DNA from 4 places in the Alteromonas sp. DYW1 genome. Region 3 is predicted to be linked to each of the others. Evidence: predicted binding sites of a transcription regulator. Region 3 holds the regulator's gene; each other region holds the start of a gene.
The links. The regulator sigma-54, encoded in region 3, starts transcription at its own class of promoters, with help from an activator protein. The targets are predictions, from matches to a motif close to GTTGGCACGNNNNTNGNNT.
Positions count from the first base shown of each region.

Region 1: a site for sigma-54 is predicted at 1,791-1,809, ahead of fliE (flagellar hook-basal body complex protein FliE). Genes of this name have one in related genera too.
Region 2: a site for sigma-54 is predicted at 1,428-1,446, ahead of AC121Z_RS04565 (hemerythrin domain-containing protein). Genes of this name have one in related genera too.
Region 4: a site for sigma-54 is predicted at 1,364-1,382, ahead of AC121Z_RS10920 (EF-hand domain-containing protein). Genes of this name have one in related genera too.

Region 1 is NZ_CM186038.1:2,649,584-2,652,755, reverse strand. Features, by position in the region: gene AC121Z_RS11905 (sensor histidine kinase) at 1-334, shown strand, start outside; gene AC121Z_RS11900 (sigma-54-dependent transcriptional regulator) at 336-1,685, shown strand; gene fliE (flagellar hook-basal body complex protein FliE) at 1,848-2,174, shown strand; gene fliF (flagellar basal-body MS-ring/collar protein FliF) at 2,186-3,172, shown strand, end outside.
Region 2 is NZ_CM186038.1:1,032,338-1,035,509, reverse strand. Features, by position in the region: gene AC121Z_RS04575 (DUF2254 domain-containing protein) at 1-668, opposite strand, end outside; gene AC121Z_RS04570 (HVA1 family protein) at 737-955, opposite strand; gene AC121Z_RS04565 (hemerythrin domain-containing protein) at 960-1,397, opposite strand; gene gdhA (NADP-specific glutamate dehydrogenase) at 1,550-2,899, opposite strand; gene AC121Z_RS04555 (diacylglycerol kinase family protein) at 2,902-3,172, opposite strand, start outside.
Region 3 is NZ_CM186038.1:713,449-716,620, reverse strand. Features, by position in the region: gene rapZ (RNase adapter RapZ) at 1-308, opposite strand, end outside; gene ptsN (PTS IIA-like nitrogen regulatory protein PtsN) at 346-789, opposite strand; gene hpf (ribosome hibernation promoting factor) at 834-1,121, opposite strand; gene AC121Z_RS03275 (RNA polymerase factor sigma-54) at 1,149-2,630, opposite strand; gene lptB (LPS export ABC transporter ATP-binding protein) at 2,702-3,172, opposite strand, start outside.
Region 4 is NZ_CM186038.1:2,450,536-2,453,707, reverse strand. Features, by position in the region: gene AC121Z_RS10925 (putative bifunctional diguanylate cyclase/phosphodiesterase) at 1-1,082, shown strand, start outside; gene AC121Z_RS10920 (EF-hand domain-containing protein) at 1,442-1,708, shown strand; gene AC121Z_RS10915 (sensor histidine kinase) at 1,814-3,172, shown strand, end outside.

The DNA.
Region 1 (3,172 bases), 1.9 Mb from region 3:
GGTACAGGTATCACGAGCAAGTGATGAAGTCTCAATATCCGCAGTAATTGATAGCGAAAATCATGAAGTCGTCATTACCTGCAGTGATTCAGGGCCAGGCATACGACCTGCGCAAATTAAGCGTATATTCGAGCCTTTCTATACCACCAAGACCAACGGCACGGGGTTAGGGCTTGCGGTGGTTGCCCAAGCCGTCCGTGCTCACCGCGGGCGGATCAAAGCGAGTAACAGTGAACAGGGAGGGGCAATTTTTACCCTCTGGCTTCCTCTCAAAGGTAATTCACAACAAGCGAGTCAGCCCAAGTCGTTGCGCTTGGCAGATGTGGAGAATTAGTATGTCAAAAACTCAAATTCTGATTGTTGAAGACGATGCCGGTCTGCGTGAGGCCTTGACGGATACGCTAGAACTGGGCGGATATGCAGTAATCGAGGCTGAAAGTGCTGAAGCCGCGTTAATAGCCCTGCATCAACACACGGTTGATCTGGTGGTCAGTGATATTCAAATGGGGGAAATGTCAGGTCTCTCTTTATTACGCAGCATAAAAAGCCGTTACCCACAATTACCGGTATTGTTAATGACCGCTTTTGCAACGATTAATGATGCAGTACAGGCGATGCGTGATGGCGCAACTGATTATTTATCCAAGCCTTTTGCACCGCAAGTGTTGTTGAATTTAGTCGGGCGCTACGCGCCTGCACAGAAAGTGATTTCACGTACCCCTATCGTAGGTGATCCAAGTAGTCATTCCCTGTTGGAACTGGCCGCTAAGGTGGCGCGTTCGGATGCTACAGTAATGGTTTTGGGGCCGTCCGGCTCAGGTAAAGAAGTATTGTCGCGCTACATCCATGACTTGTCACCACGCGCCAAAGAACCCTTTGTGGCAATCAACTGTGCGGCTATCCCAGAAAATATGTTGGAAGCAACACTTTTTGGCTATGAAAAGGGAGCATTTACCGGGGCAATTCAAGCTTGCCCTGGTAAGTTTGAGCAAGCGCAAAACGGTACGTTATTGCTCGATGAAATCACTGAGATGGATATGTCGCTGCAAGCGAAGCTGCTCAGAGTCCTACAAGAGAAAGAAGTCGAACGGCTGGGGTCACGCAAGACCGTGGCACTTGACGTGCGGGTGATTGCTACGAGTAACCGTGATTTACGGCGTGCCGTTGAAAACGGTGAATTTAGAGAAGATCTCTATTATCGCTTGAACGTGTTTCCAATCACATGGCAACCATTGTGTCAGCGTACTGGGGATATTCTTCCACTGGCCGAACACTTGATCCAACGGCATGCGACGGCTAACGGAAATGCCGTACCTAAATTGTCTGCTGCTGCACGCAATAAATTACTCAGCCATGACTGGCCGGGTAACGTGCGTGAACTAGAAAATGTTATACAACGGGCGCTTATCCTAGCGGCACCCGAACAAATTGATGCAAATGATTTACTTATTGAATTTAATGATGGCCCTTCGTTAGCTCCTAAAGAGGGAGTTGTCACCCATTCAGAGGATGCTAACCTGCTCGGCTCTGAGTTACGGCAGCAAGAGCATCAAATCATATTGGATACCTTGGTTTCTTGTAACGGTAAACGTAAAGAGGTGGCGGAAAAGCTCGGCATCAGTCCACGTACGTTACGTTATAAACTTGCACGAATGCGTGAAGATGGCATTGATGTACCCGCGTAACTAGCGCTGCGTTAGCCCCTGAACCGCGATCATCAGTATCGCGGTTTTTTTTGTCAAAAAAATGACATTTTATAATTAAGTTATTGTAATTAAAGAATAAATTAAGTTGGCGTGGCTTTTGCTAAATATTCCAGTGAAGTCAACAATGTGTGAGTACAACTGATGGATATCAAAGCAAACGCACTCTATCAAGAAATGCAGTCCATGGCGCTTGAAGCTAGACCCACCATGGAGCAAGTGCCGGGAGTCAACCTCAATAAGAGTGGTGATAACTTCGCTGATATGTTGTCGGATGCAGTCAACAATGTAAATGACATGCAGCGCCAATCCAGAGAAGCGCAAAAAGCCTTTGAAATGGGCGCGCCCGGTTTGAGCTTAGCGGATGTGATGGTGATGAAAGAGAAATCAGGCATCGCATTCGAAGCCACTCTTCAAGTTCGTAACAAGTTACTTGAAGCCTATAAACAAATCATGAATATGCCAGTATAAGGTGAAGCATCGTGGCTGAGGCAACCAGTACAGAACTCGCCGTCAGTGGTGGTTATGGAAATGACACTGAGGTAGAGCAAAAATCCGGTTTCATGGATGCGTTAGGCTCAACCGACATTATGCGCCAGTTGATGTTGGTTGTTGCACTAGTGATTTGTGTCGCTATTGCGGTGTTTATTTTAATGTGGACACAAGAGCCTGATTATCGGCCATTAGCCAAAATGGAAACTGCCGAACTTATTGAAACCCTGGACTATTTTGATCAAAACCAAATCGATTATCGCCTCGAAGGAAATACCGTATATGTGCGGGAAGATCAGGTGCAAAATATCCGCTTAGGGATGGCTCGCCAAGGGATTTCGCAAGAGGCATCGCAGGGCACTGATATCATTATGCAGGACATGGGGTTTGGTGTCAGCCAGCGGGTAGAGATGGAGCGTCTTAAGCATGCCCGTGAACAACAGATCGCGCGAACGATTGAAGATATCGCTGCGATATCAAAAGCCCGCGTGCTGCTAGCGATGCCGAAAGAGAATGTATTTGCCCGCCGCGAGAAGAAGGCGAGCGCGACGGTGGTCTTAACCGCTAAACGCGGCTCGGTCATTTCCGGTGAAGAAGTTGATGCGGTTGTGGATATCGTGGCGTCAGCGGTGCAGGGGATGGAGCCCAGCCGAGTCACTGTGACCGACAGTAATGGACGGTTACTCAATTCAGGTTCACAAGATTCAATGAGCGCTCGAGCGCGCAAAGAATACGAAATTGAAAAAGCGCGTGAAGATGAGTATTTGGCCAAAATCGATTCGATCTTAATTCCAGTGTTAGGCGTGGGTAATTACACTGCTCAAGCTGATGTCACTATGGACTTTACTGCCGTAGAACAAACCCAGCGTCGCTATAATCCTGATTTGCCTGCCGTGCGCAGTGAAATGATTGTAGAAGAAAACAGTGTAGGCTCAGTGGTAGCGGGGATCCCTGGTGCCTTAACTAACCAACCGCCG
Region 2 (3,172 bases), 320 kb from region 3:
CCATCGTCTTTTGCCAGCAACGCTTGACTGTGGGTACAGGCGCCCCAATCGACGGGTTGAGAGGATGATGCCTGCGGCTGACTCAGATACGGAAACATATTATGAAGGTCGCAAGCCAACGTGTGCCAGCATTGCTCTATCACATTGTCAGCTTGAATTGAGGTGGCAACATGGTGAATGAGAAATACTAGGGTGAATACACAGATAGCTGCTAAAAATAAGGCCACGCTGATACCCAAACCAGGAATAAAAGGTGCGACTTCACTTGCATTTACAAAGCGAATTAGCGCTAAGCAGTAAGCAAATGTAGCAAGGAAAATCCCCAACGACAGCTTGGTCTTTTGGTTCTGCATGAACGTCCGCAGCAAGCGCGGTCCAAACTGTGATGAAGCTAAGGTCAACGTAACAACAATCATAGAAAATGCGATACTAGTCACAGTAATGATTGCACTGGCGATAGTTGCTAAAACTGTTCGAGCACCCTCTGCCTCAATCTCATAAAGTACTGCAAGTGGCCAATCAGAATGAGTCGGCAAAAACGAATCCAACCAATGTGTCACCCCCAGCAAAACAAAAGAGATAAGCAAGCAGATCAGGGGGATGAACCAAAAGCTGGTGTAAGCTGCATCGAACCACTTTGCCAGTTTTGGCTTCCAGTAACCCAGCATAAGAAAATCCTCTATATTTACTCACTCACGTTGATGATTTGCGTAAAGCTAACTCATACTCAAACCCACTAACCCGCTTTACAAATCTCCGATGCAGCCTTTAATACCAGTGAACCGTCTGTATGTTCTATTAGGTAGGCGGGATAGTGTTTATCAGCATCACGCGTCACCTCAGCGCCGTTTAGCACCTTGGTGACCCGTTTGGTGTATTTACGGCGAATGTAACCTTCGCCGCTACCATTGCCCCATGGCCATTTAACTTTAGTGTTAATTGCATAGTGGCGCATATACTTAAGACCTAATCGGCTCCATTTCTGCACGATATTCTTCGGCCAGCGCTTCCTTCTCCGATTCGTTCAGTACTCGGCCTGCTTTTTGGAAAAATTCTTTTTCTTCCTCATTTAAATGATGCTCGACTTTTTCCTTTAACTGCTTGAACGTTTTTAACCACACCGGACTACTCATGTCTGTTTCGTCTAGTGACTCGATTAACTCGTCTATTTCGTGGTGTTCAGCAATACCGTGGCGCGACGCTGCAATGGTTTTATCGTCGTCCATTAGCGGTTTGTAGAAATAGCGTTCTTCGGCAATTTCATGTTGCTTCAACTCTTTTTTTAAGACGTCAAAGTAATCCTTACGCGCTTCTGTCGCACCACTGGTTTGGACCAAAATTTTCAGTAATAGACGCTGACGTTCATGATCTTGACGGATTGCTTCAAAAATTTGCATAGTACCTCCTAGTTCAAATTACTTAAGTACCTGCGAGATTTATGCCAGCACTCCATGCCCGCATATTGTTGATTTAACTAGCTTTATTTTACATTAGAAGTCAAGGAGTGAATATGGCCTGTAGTTTTTACAGGCTACACTGAGTATTTTGCTCAATAACCTTGGGCAACGATGGCATCTGCGAGGCGACGAAATCCTGCGACATTAGCGCCACGTACATAATCAATGGTTTTGTCATTTAGACTGGAGGGCATGCCATCACTCATACATTGTTTATGAATATGCGCCATTACGGCCTTTAGCTTCCCTTCTAATTCTGCAAAAGACAATTGATGAAATTGCGCATTTTGCCCCATCTCAAAACCCGACATTGCGACGCCGCCAGCATTGGATGCCTTGCCTGGCGCATACAAAACCTCTGAGGCACGCACGAGTCGCTCGGCGTCCGCTGTCAACGGCATATTAGCACCTTCGACTAAATATATCAGTCCATTATCAAGTAATTGCTGAATGTCTTTTTCATCGACCTCATTTTGCGTCGCACATGGCAGCGCAACATCACAGGTGAATTGCCATGGCTTCTGTTTTGCTAACCATTCACCCACTCCGGATTCTGCAAGTTGCAGCAGTGGATTATCTCCGTCACTGTTATCTAGTAGTGTCTGAATGTTCGCAGCATCCAAGCCTTTGTCAGCATATAACGTCCCCTTGCTGTTTGATAACGTTTGTACCAGCGCACCACTAGCGATGGCTTTTTGCGCAGCGTATAGGGCAACATTCCCAGCCCCTGAAACATTTACTGTCATATTAGCCAACTTCTTATCCTGCTCAGCCAGCATGCACTCAAGAAAGAACACCACGCCATAGCCGGTTGCCTCAAGACGCACGTGACTTCCCCCAAAGGCCAAATCTTTACCGGTGATGGTACCGACAAATTCATTGGACAAGCGTCGATATTGGCCAAATAAGAATCCAATCTCGCGCTGTCCCACATTAATATCACCGGCAGGAACGTCAGTCTGTGGGCCTACATGTCGGTAAAGCTCGCTCATAAAGGCTTTACAGAAGCGCATGACTTCCGCATTACTCCGCCCCTTAGGATTAAAATCGCTGCCGCCTTTGGCACCACCGAGCGATAGCCCGGTCAATGCATTCTTGAAGCACTGTTCAAATGCTAAAAACTTCAGTATCGACTCATTCACTGTAGGGTGAAAACGTAATCCACCTTTATAGGGCCCTAACACATTAGATTGTTGCACACGCCAGCCACGGTTTATTTGCACACCACCATTGTCGTCCTCCCAGATAACCTTAAAGGCTATTACGCGGTCAGGTACGGCAAGTTGATACAGTACTCGTTGCGCCTTATAAACTTCATGCGCATTAACAATGGGTACTACATCCTTCGCTATATCCGTGACGGCTTGGATAAACTCAGGTTGGTGTGGGTTTTGTTGTGCAGTGTGTTCGATAAACGCATCAAAGTAAGATTGCTGTGCCATGTTTACTCCTTATTTGTCGGCGTAATTGCAGGGCGTGTGAGGTCACAAATAATGGTGAGTGACTGGGGTTCGCACTCGAGCGTCATCTGATCTTCTCGGAACACCTCTCCGTCGAGCACGTAATCAATTGGTTGTTCGCTCTCAATTACGATTTTTTTGCTCTGATGAAACTCGATAGCATCACTGAATTGCCCGTCCAATAAACCACTCATGGTAAGCTTCATTAAAGAATCTAAATCCGCAGTCAGCGTCGAGGGATGCTTAAACCAGTTA
Region 3 (3,172 bases):
TGTAAACGTCGGGTTTCACTGAAGCGTTTAACTAGCTCATCATCGCTGGCGTCTAAATAGATGACGTTCATGTCCCATGCGTCAGGGAGATAATTAAGAATTTCTACAAGTTCATTGGGATCTTTTGGCAAGTTGCGAACATCAATGCTTACCGCGACAAGGTCATACTCATCGACCACGGCATGTGTCAGGGTGGGGAGTAGATTGACGGGTATATTATCAACACAATAGTAACCTAAATCTTCCAGTGCACGTAGCGCAATTGATTTCCCTGAGCCACTGCGACCGCTGACAATAATAAGTTTCATGTGAACGTATCAATTCCCTTAGATTAATGTGTACAGATTAGGCCAAAGCTTGCAGGATTTCATCACTTGTTTGCGCTTTGCGGATTAATTTAACCCGATCTTTGTCTGCTAACTTCCCAGCAACGCTCGCCAACGTTTGCAAATGGCCGTCAGCTTGATCTTCTGGCACCAGAATAGCAAAGAAAATATCGACGGGTTTATCGTCGATAGCGTCAAAATCGATTGCAGGCTCACTGGTTACTACGATTGCCATAACGTTACTCAAGCCCAACAAGCGACCATGTGGGATAGCAATACCATTGCCGATTCCAGTGCTTCCCATGCGTTCACGTTGCATGAGAGCAGCGAGAACTTTATCTTGGTCAATATCGGGATTATTGTCCGCAGCGAGTTGGCTAATGATTTCTAGAATTCGTTTTTTGCTATTACACTGAACCGCACATTGCGTGCGGTTCGTGCTTAATATTGTTTGTAGGTTCATGGTTTATTAAAAAACTCCAAATCTCCAAGATGGAGAGGACCGCTTTAATGCTTTTTCAGCTTTTCCTTATGCCGGATAACCTGACGATCAAGCTTATCTATCATGCTATCAATCGCTGCATACATATCAGTATCTTCCGATGATGCAAATATCTCCGCACCACTCAGATGCACAGTTGCTTCAGCCTTTTGATTTAACTTTTCCACATTTAATATCACGTGCACGTTGGAAATATGGTCAAAATGTCGTTCCAACTTTGAAAATTTGGTGTCGACGTAATTGCGGAGCGAATCGGTAATATCAACGTGGTGACCAGTTAAGTTAATTTGCATATATCGTCTTCCTTCTTGTTCGAGCTATTAGAGTAAACTCTTACGTTGATTGGACGGGGGAATCGCGAGCGATTCACGGTATTTTGCTATTGTCCGACGGGCCACTTGTATACCTTGGTCCGCCAACAATTGAGCAATCTTGCTATCACTCAGTGGCTTGCTCGGTTTTTCGGCTGCCACCAGCTTCTTAATTAATGCACGTATCGCCGTAGAGGAGCATTCGCCACCCCCGTCAGTCGCAACGTGACTAGAAAAAAAGTATTTCAGTTCAAAAATGCCGCGCGGGGTGTGCATATATTTTTGCGTTGTTACCCGTGAAATGGTTGACTCATGCATATCTACCATTTCAGCCACGTCATTTAACACCATGGGTTTCATCATTTCTGGCCCATGCTCAAAAAAGCCAATTTGCTGCTGCACGATACAGTTAGCCACCTTTAATAATGTTTCATTGCGGCTTTCTAAACTCTTTATGAACCACTTAGCTTCTTGCATATGCGAACGAATAAATTGCGAATCGCTGCTGTTGCGCGCGTTGCGACTCATGGCAGCATATTGCTGGTTTATACTTAGTTTAGGCAAACTGTCTGGATTTAGCTCGACATTCCAGCGACCATTTTTCTTACTGACTGATACATCCGGAATAACGTATTCTGGCTCCTTCGTAATCAGCGCACTGCCTGGACGCGGATTAAGCGTTTGCAATAAGCGTAGTGCCTCTCTTAGCTCTTCTTCCTTTAGTCTGCTTTTGCGCATCAAAGTTCGATAGTCTTTACTGCTTAACAGATCAGAAAATTCGATGAGAATTTGCTTGGCTTCTGCTACCCAAGGAGTGTCAGGCGCAAACTGGTTAAGTTGGACTAACAAGCATTCCTGCGGTGTGCGAGAGCCAGAGCCGATAGGATCAAACATTTGAATGCGTTTCAGCACACACAAGACTTCATCTTCTTCAACCTGCTCGTCCGTTACGTCATCATTCACACTGGCGAGAATATCTTCAACTGTGCAGGTTAAATAACCTGATTCGTCAATCGAATCGATGATTGCAATGGCGATGGCGCGATCGACTTCGCTAAAAGGAGTCAAGTCCATCTGCCACAGCAAATGGTCCTGTATATTGTCGGTGGTTTCCCCCTGAAAAACCTGGTCATCATCACTACTTGAAGACATTGGTGCTGGTGCCGATGAAGCACTGTAGTATTCATCCCAAGTACTATCGATGGGCAACTCATCCGGCAAATCGGCCTTTTCAAGCGCATCACCACTTTCAAGTGAATCATCACTGGAATTCGCCGTTGGCTCTTCCTTTTCCTTACTATTGGTCTGCAGATCACTGTTGCTGTCTGGCTCGTGAACCTCTTCTAACTCGAGTAATGGATTAGAATCAAGCGCCTCTTGGATTTCGGTTTGTAAGTCGAGCGTCGATAACTGCAGCAGTTTGATTGCTTGCTGCAACTGCGGCGTCATCGTAAGTTGTTGACTGAATTTAAGCTGTAACGAGGGCTTCATTTATTGCTCTTTACTTCCCACACCATGTGTTGACGAACTCTGCTTTGCACAAATTATTATCGTTAGGTTAACTATAGCCTGAATTGCTCGCCGAGGTATACATCTCTCACTTTTTGATTTGCTAAAACCTCGTCTGCCGTACCTGCAGCGATTAACTCTCCATGACTAACAATGTACGCTTTCTCACAAACATCAAGGGTTTCACGGACGTTATGGTCAGTTATCAAAACACCGATACCGCGCTCGCACAGGTGCTGAATAATTTTTTTAATGTCGTTGACCGAGATAGGATCAACTCCAGCAAACGGTTCATCAAGCAAGATAAATTGTGGGTTGGCGGCCAGAGCTCTGGCAATTTCAACTCGGCGTCTCTCCCCCCCCGACAAGCTCATTCCAAGACTGTTGCGAATATGATTAATATTAAATTCGTCGAGCAATGCATCTGCCTCTTGCTCCCGCTGAATAGTGGTTAATTCTTTGCGAGTCTGCAAAATAGCCATGATATTTTCGAGCACCGTTAATTTACGGAAAATCGATGCTTC
Region 4 (3,172 bases), 1.7 Mb from region 3:
TGATCCCATCGCGCGATACCACTCAAGCAAACATTCACCGCATGGCAACACGCCTGATTGATGCCTTTCAGGAACCGTTTTGTTACAACGGTTTAGACCTCTATGTTGGGGTCAGCATCGGTGTATCCAAAGCGACGGACGCAAACTTTGACATTAATGAATTGGTTGGCAATGCAGACATTGCAATGTACCGATCGAAGGCTGCTGGTAAAGGAACCTATACCATATTTGATAGTTCTATGATCGAAGATCATAAGCGTAAGTTAATGATCGCAAATAGTATCAATTCAGCGATTACCAATGATGAGTTGCGAGTGCATTATCAGCCCAAAGTTGGGCGTGATGGTACCATTGTTGGCTTTGAAACTTTGCTGCGCTGGGCACATCCAGTACTAGGAATGATCCCACCGGCCGAATTTATTCCAATTGCGGAGCAGGGCGGTAAAATCCCCAGTATTACCTCATGGGTGCTAGAGCGCGCGTGTAAGGATCTTGCGCGTATTAAAAGTATGTTCCCGCAACGTTTTAGAGTATCAGTCAACCTGTCTGCATTTGATCTAAAGAACCCTTCACTGTTTGATTTTATAACGAATTTATTTGAGCGCTATGCGGTTGACCCGCGATTTTTTGAACTAGAGGTGACGGAGTCTGCTTATCTCGAAAGTTTTGCTGCCAGTGATAAATTCTTTCGGCGAGTAAGCAATATGGGCTGTGCGATCTCACTGGATGATTTTGGTACAGGCTATTCGTCATTGGGGTATTTAACCCAAATTAGCATTGATACACTCAAGATTGATCGTCAATTTGTACGTGAATTGAAAACCTCTGAGCGCAGCCGTATGGTTACCGGTACAATTATCGATCTAGCAAAGCGACTGAACCTAACCATCTGCGCGGAAGGTATTGAAGAGGTCAGTCAGATAGACTATCTGTTTAGCCAAGGATGCGATCATTTGCAAGGGTTCTACTTTAGCAAGCCGATATCCCTTGATGCGCTGGCTGAGTTACCGGCTAAATTCAGCATGCCAGAATTACAGCAGTCTCCACAATTAAAAATTCCCTATGATATGGCGAACGAGTAGCTCAACTCCGTCAGCTGGTGCTAATAGGCGACAGATTGCGGCCTGATAATGCTTCGCATTATAAAAATAAAATTCAATTAAAACATAGATTTATATTTATCTCCTAAGAGGCTAAGACGAACACTGTTGAATTTTTTAGGGGCTGAGTGACGTTTTAATGCAAAACCACTAGCGTTGTCGTCTGATAGCGACGAATTACTCTTTTTTTCATTATTGAAATCAACACTATTTAAATAAAAACAGTACGTTACAAGTTCTGGCATCGGTTCTGCAAATGACGCTTTGGCAAGGCATGGGCCTGCACTCAATAGCAGTGCGACGGAAGTATTCATGTCAAACAACAAAGTGAGGAAACGAGAATGAACAAAACACAGAAATTTTTGGCGGTATTATTTTCAGCAATGGCGTTACAAGCGTTCATCACTGCGAATACAGATGCGCAAGATAGGCCTGATTTGATGGCATTACTTGACGTTGACCAAGATGGGTTTATTAGCTTAAAGGAAGCGGTTAGCGATACCAATTTATTGAAAAATTTTGGCCTCATTGACACTGATGAAGATGGCAAAATCAGTAAAGATGAATTAACCGCCGCAGACTTAACCGCCGCGGTCGATATCGAATAAGCACTCGTATGCTTGCTTGTGCCCAGCGTGAATGTTGGGCGCTTTTAATTGCTGCACGACAGTGACTGTGCGATCCTTATAACGATTTTATAAACAAGGATTGCTATGCAACTGGGCTCTTTACGCCAGCTAACGCTGATCAGTTTTGTGGTTGCCCTAATCCCACTCGTCACTTTACTTTGGCAAAGTCAAAAAGATCTCGCTGAAGTGGCACGAATGACAGCTGATGACAATCGTTTTGTTGTGAGTATGGTCAGTGCGATGCGAAATTTAGAAAATGACGCAGTCGACATTGAACGACTGACCCGCCAGTATCGCGTCGTGCAAAATGATACCTTGGCCACCTTGCTGAATAATCGATATGTAACCTTTAACCGCGATTTGGATACCATTTGTGACGCGTTACTAGGGATTGACTGTCAAAACATGTATGCCCATGTCAAAGCCCTTGCTCAATTGGTCGGCGATGAACCTACGCCAATTCTTGAGCAACGGCTGACCCGATTTAATCGTGAGATGTCGGTATTAGAGCAAGCGTTAAGTGAGACGATCAATCATCGCATTGAACAACAGCAAGCAACGTTGCTGGCGATCAAGCATAGGCAAGCCTGGTCTACAGCACTGTTAGCCGCTTTGTCGCTAGCTCTGGTGATAGTCGGCAGTCAGCTTATTGTGCACCCTTTTAAAAAGCTGAAAGCGGTTATAAAAGCCATTGCTCAGCAGGCCTCTGAACTGCCGCCGCTGAGTCAAAACGGCCCAAGAGAATTGATTGCTATAGAACATGATTTGCACTGGCTTGCCGATCGTCTCGAGCAATTAGAACATCTGCGCACAGCGTTACTCCGCCATGCTTCACATGAGCTAAAAACGCCATTAGCCAGCATCAAAGAAGGATGTTCAATATTAAGTGAAGAGGTCGTTGGAGAGTTAAACCGATCGCAGCGCGAAGTCATCGAACTGCTGTTGTCGAGTACCGACCGACTAAATTTACTGGTCGAAGGGTTACTGAATTATAATTTATTGTTGCAACAAGCGGAGCCACTGATCCAGCGATATGATGTTGCGGCCATGATTAGTGAGTGCTTGACTGATAATGCACTGGCATTGCAACAAAACGGGCATCAGGTAGATGTGCGAGTAGACGTTCAGCAGGCGTCCGTGGATGAAGCCTTATATCGCCGAATTTTGGATAATCTTGTGTCAAATGCGATTGCCCACGGCACTCCTCACACAACCATCAGATTGCATGTCTATCAGGCCGATAGTTACATCATACTTGATGTGGCCAATAGCGGGCAGCCTATTGCGGTAGAACAGCGGGAGGCATTGTTTGAGCCGTTCATTCGAGGTTCTGGCAAACGTAACGATAAAGTTATCGGTGCTGGACTGGGGTTATCGATTGTCGCGGATTGCGCGCGTTTAATGCATGGCTATGTCACCATCGTTGATGTAGATTATGCTGAT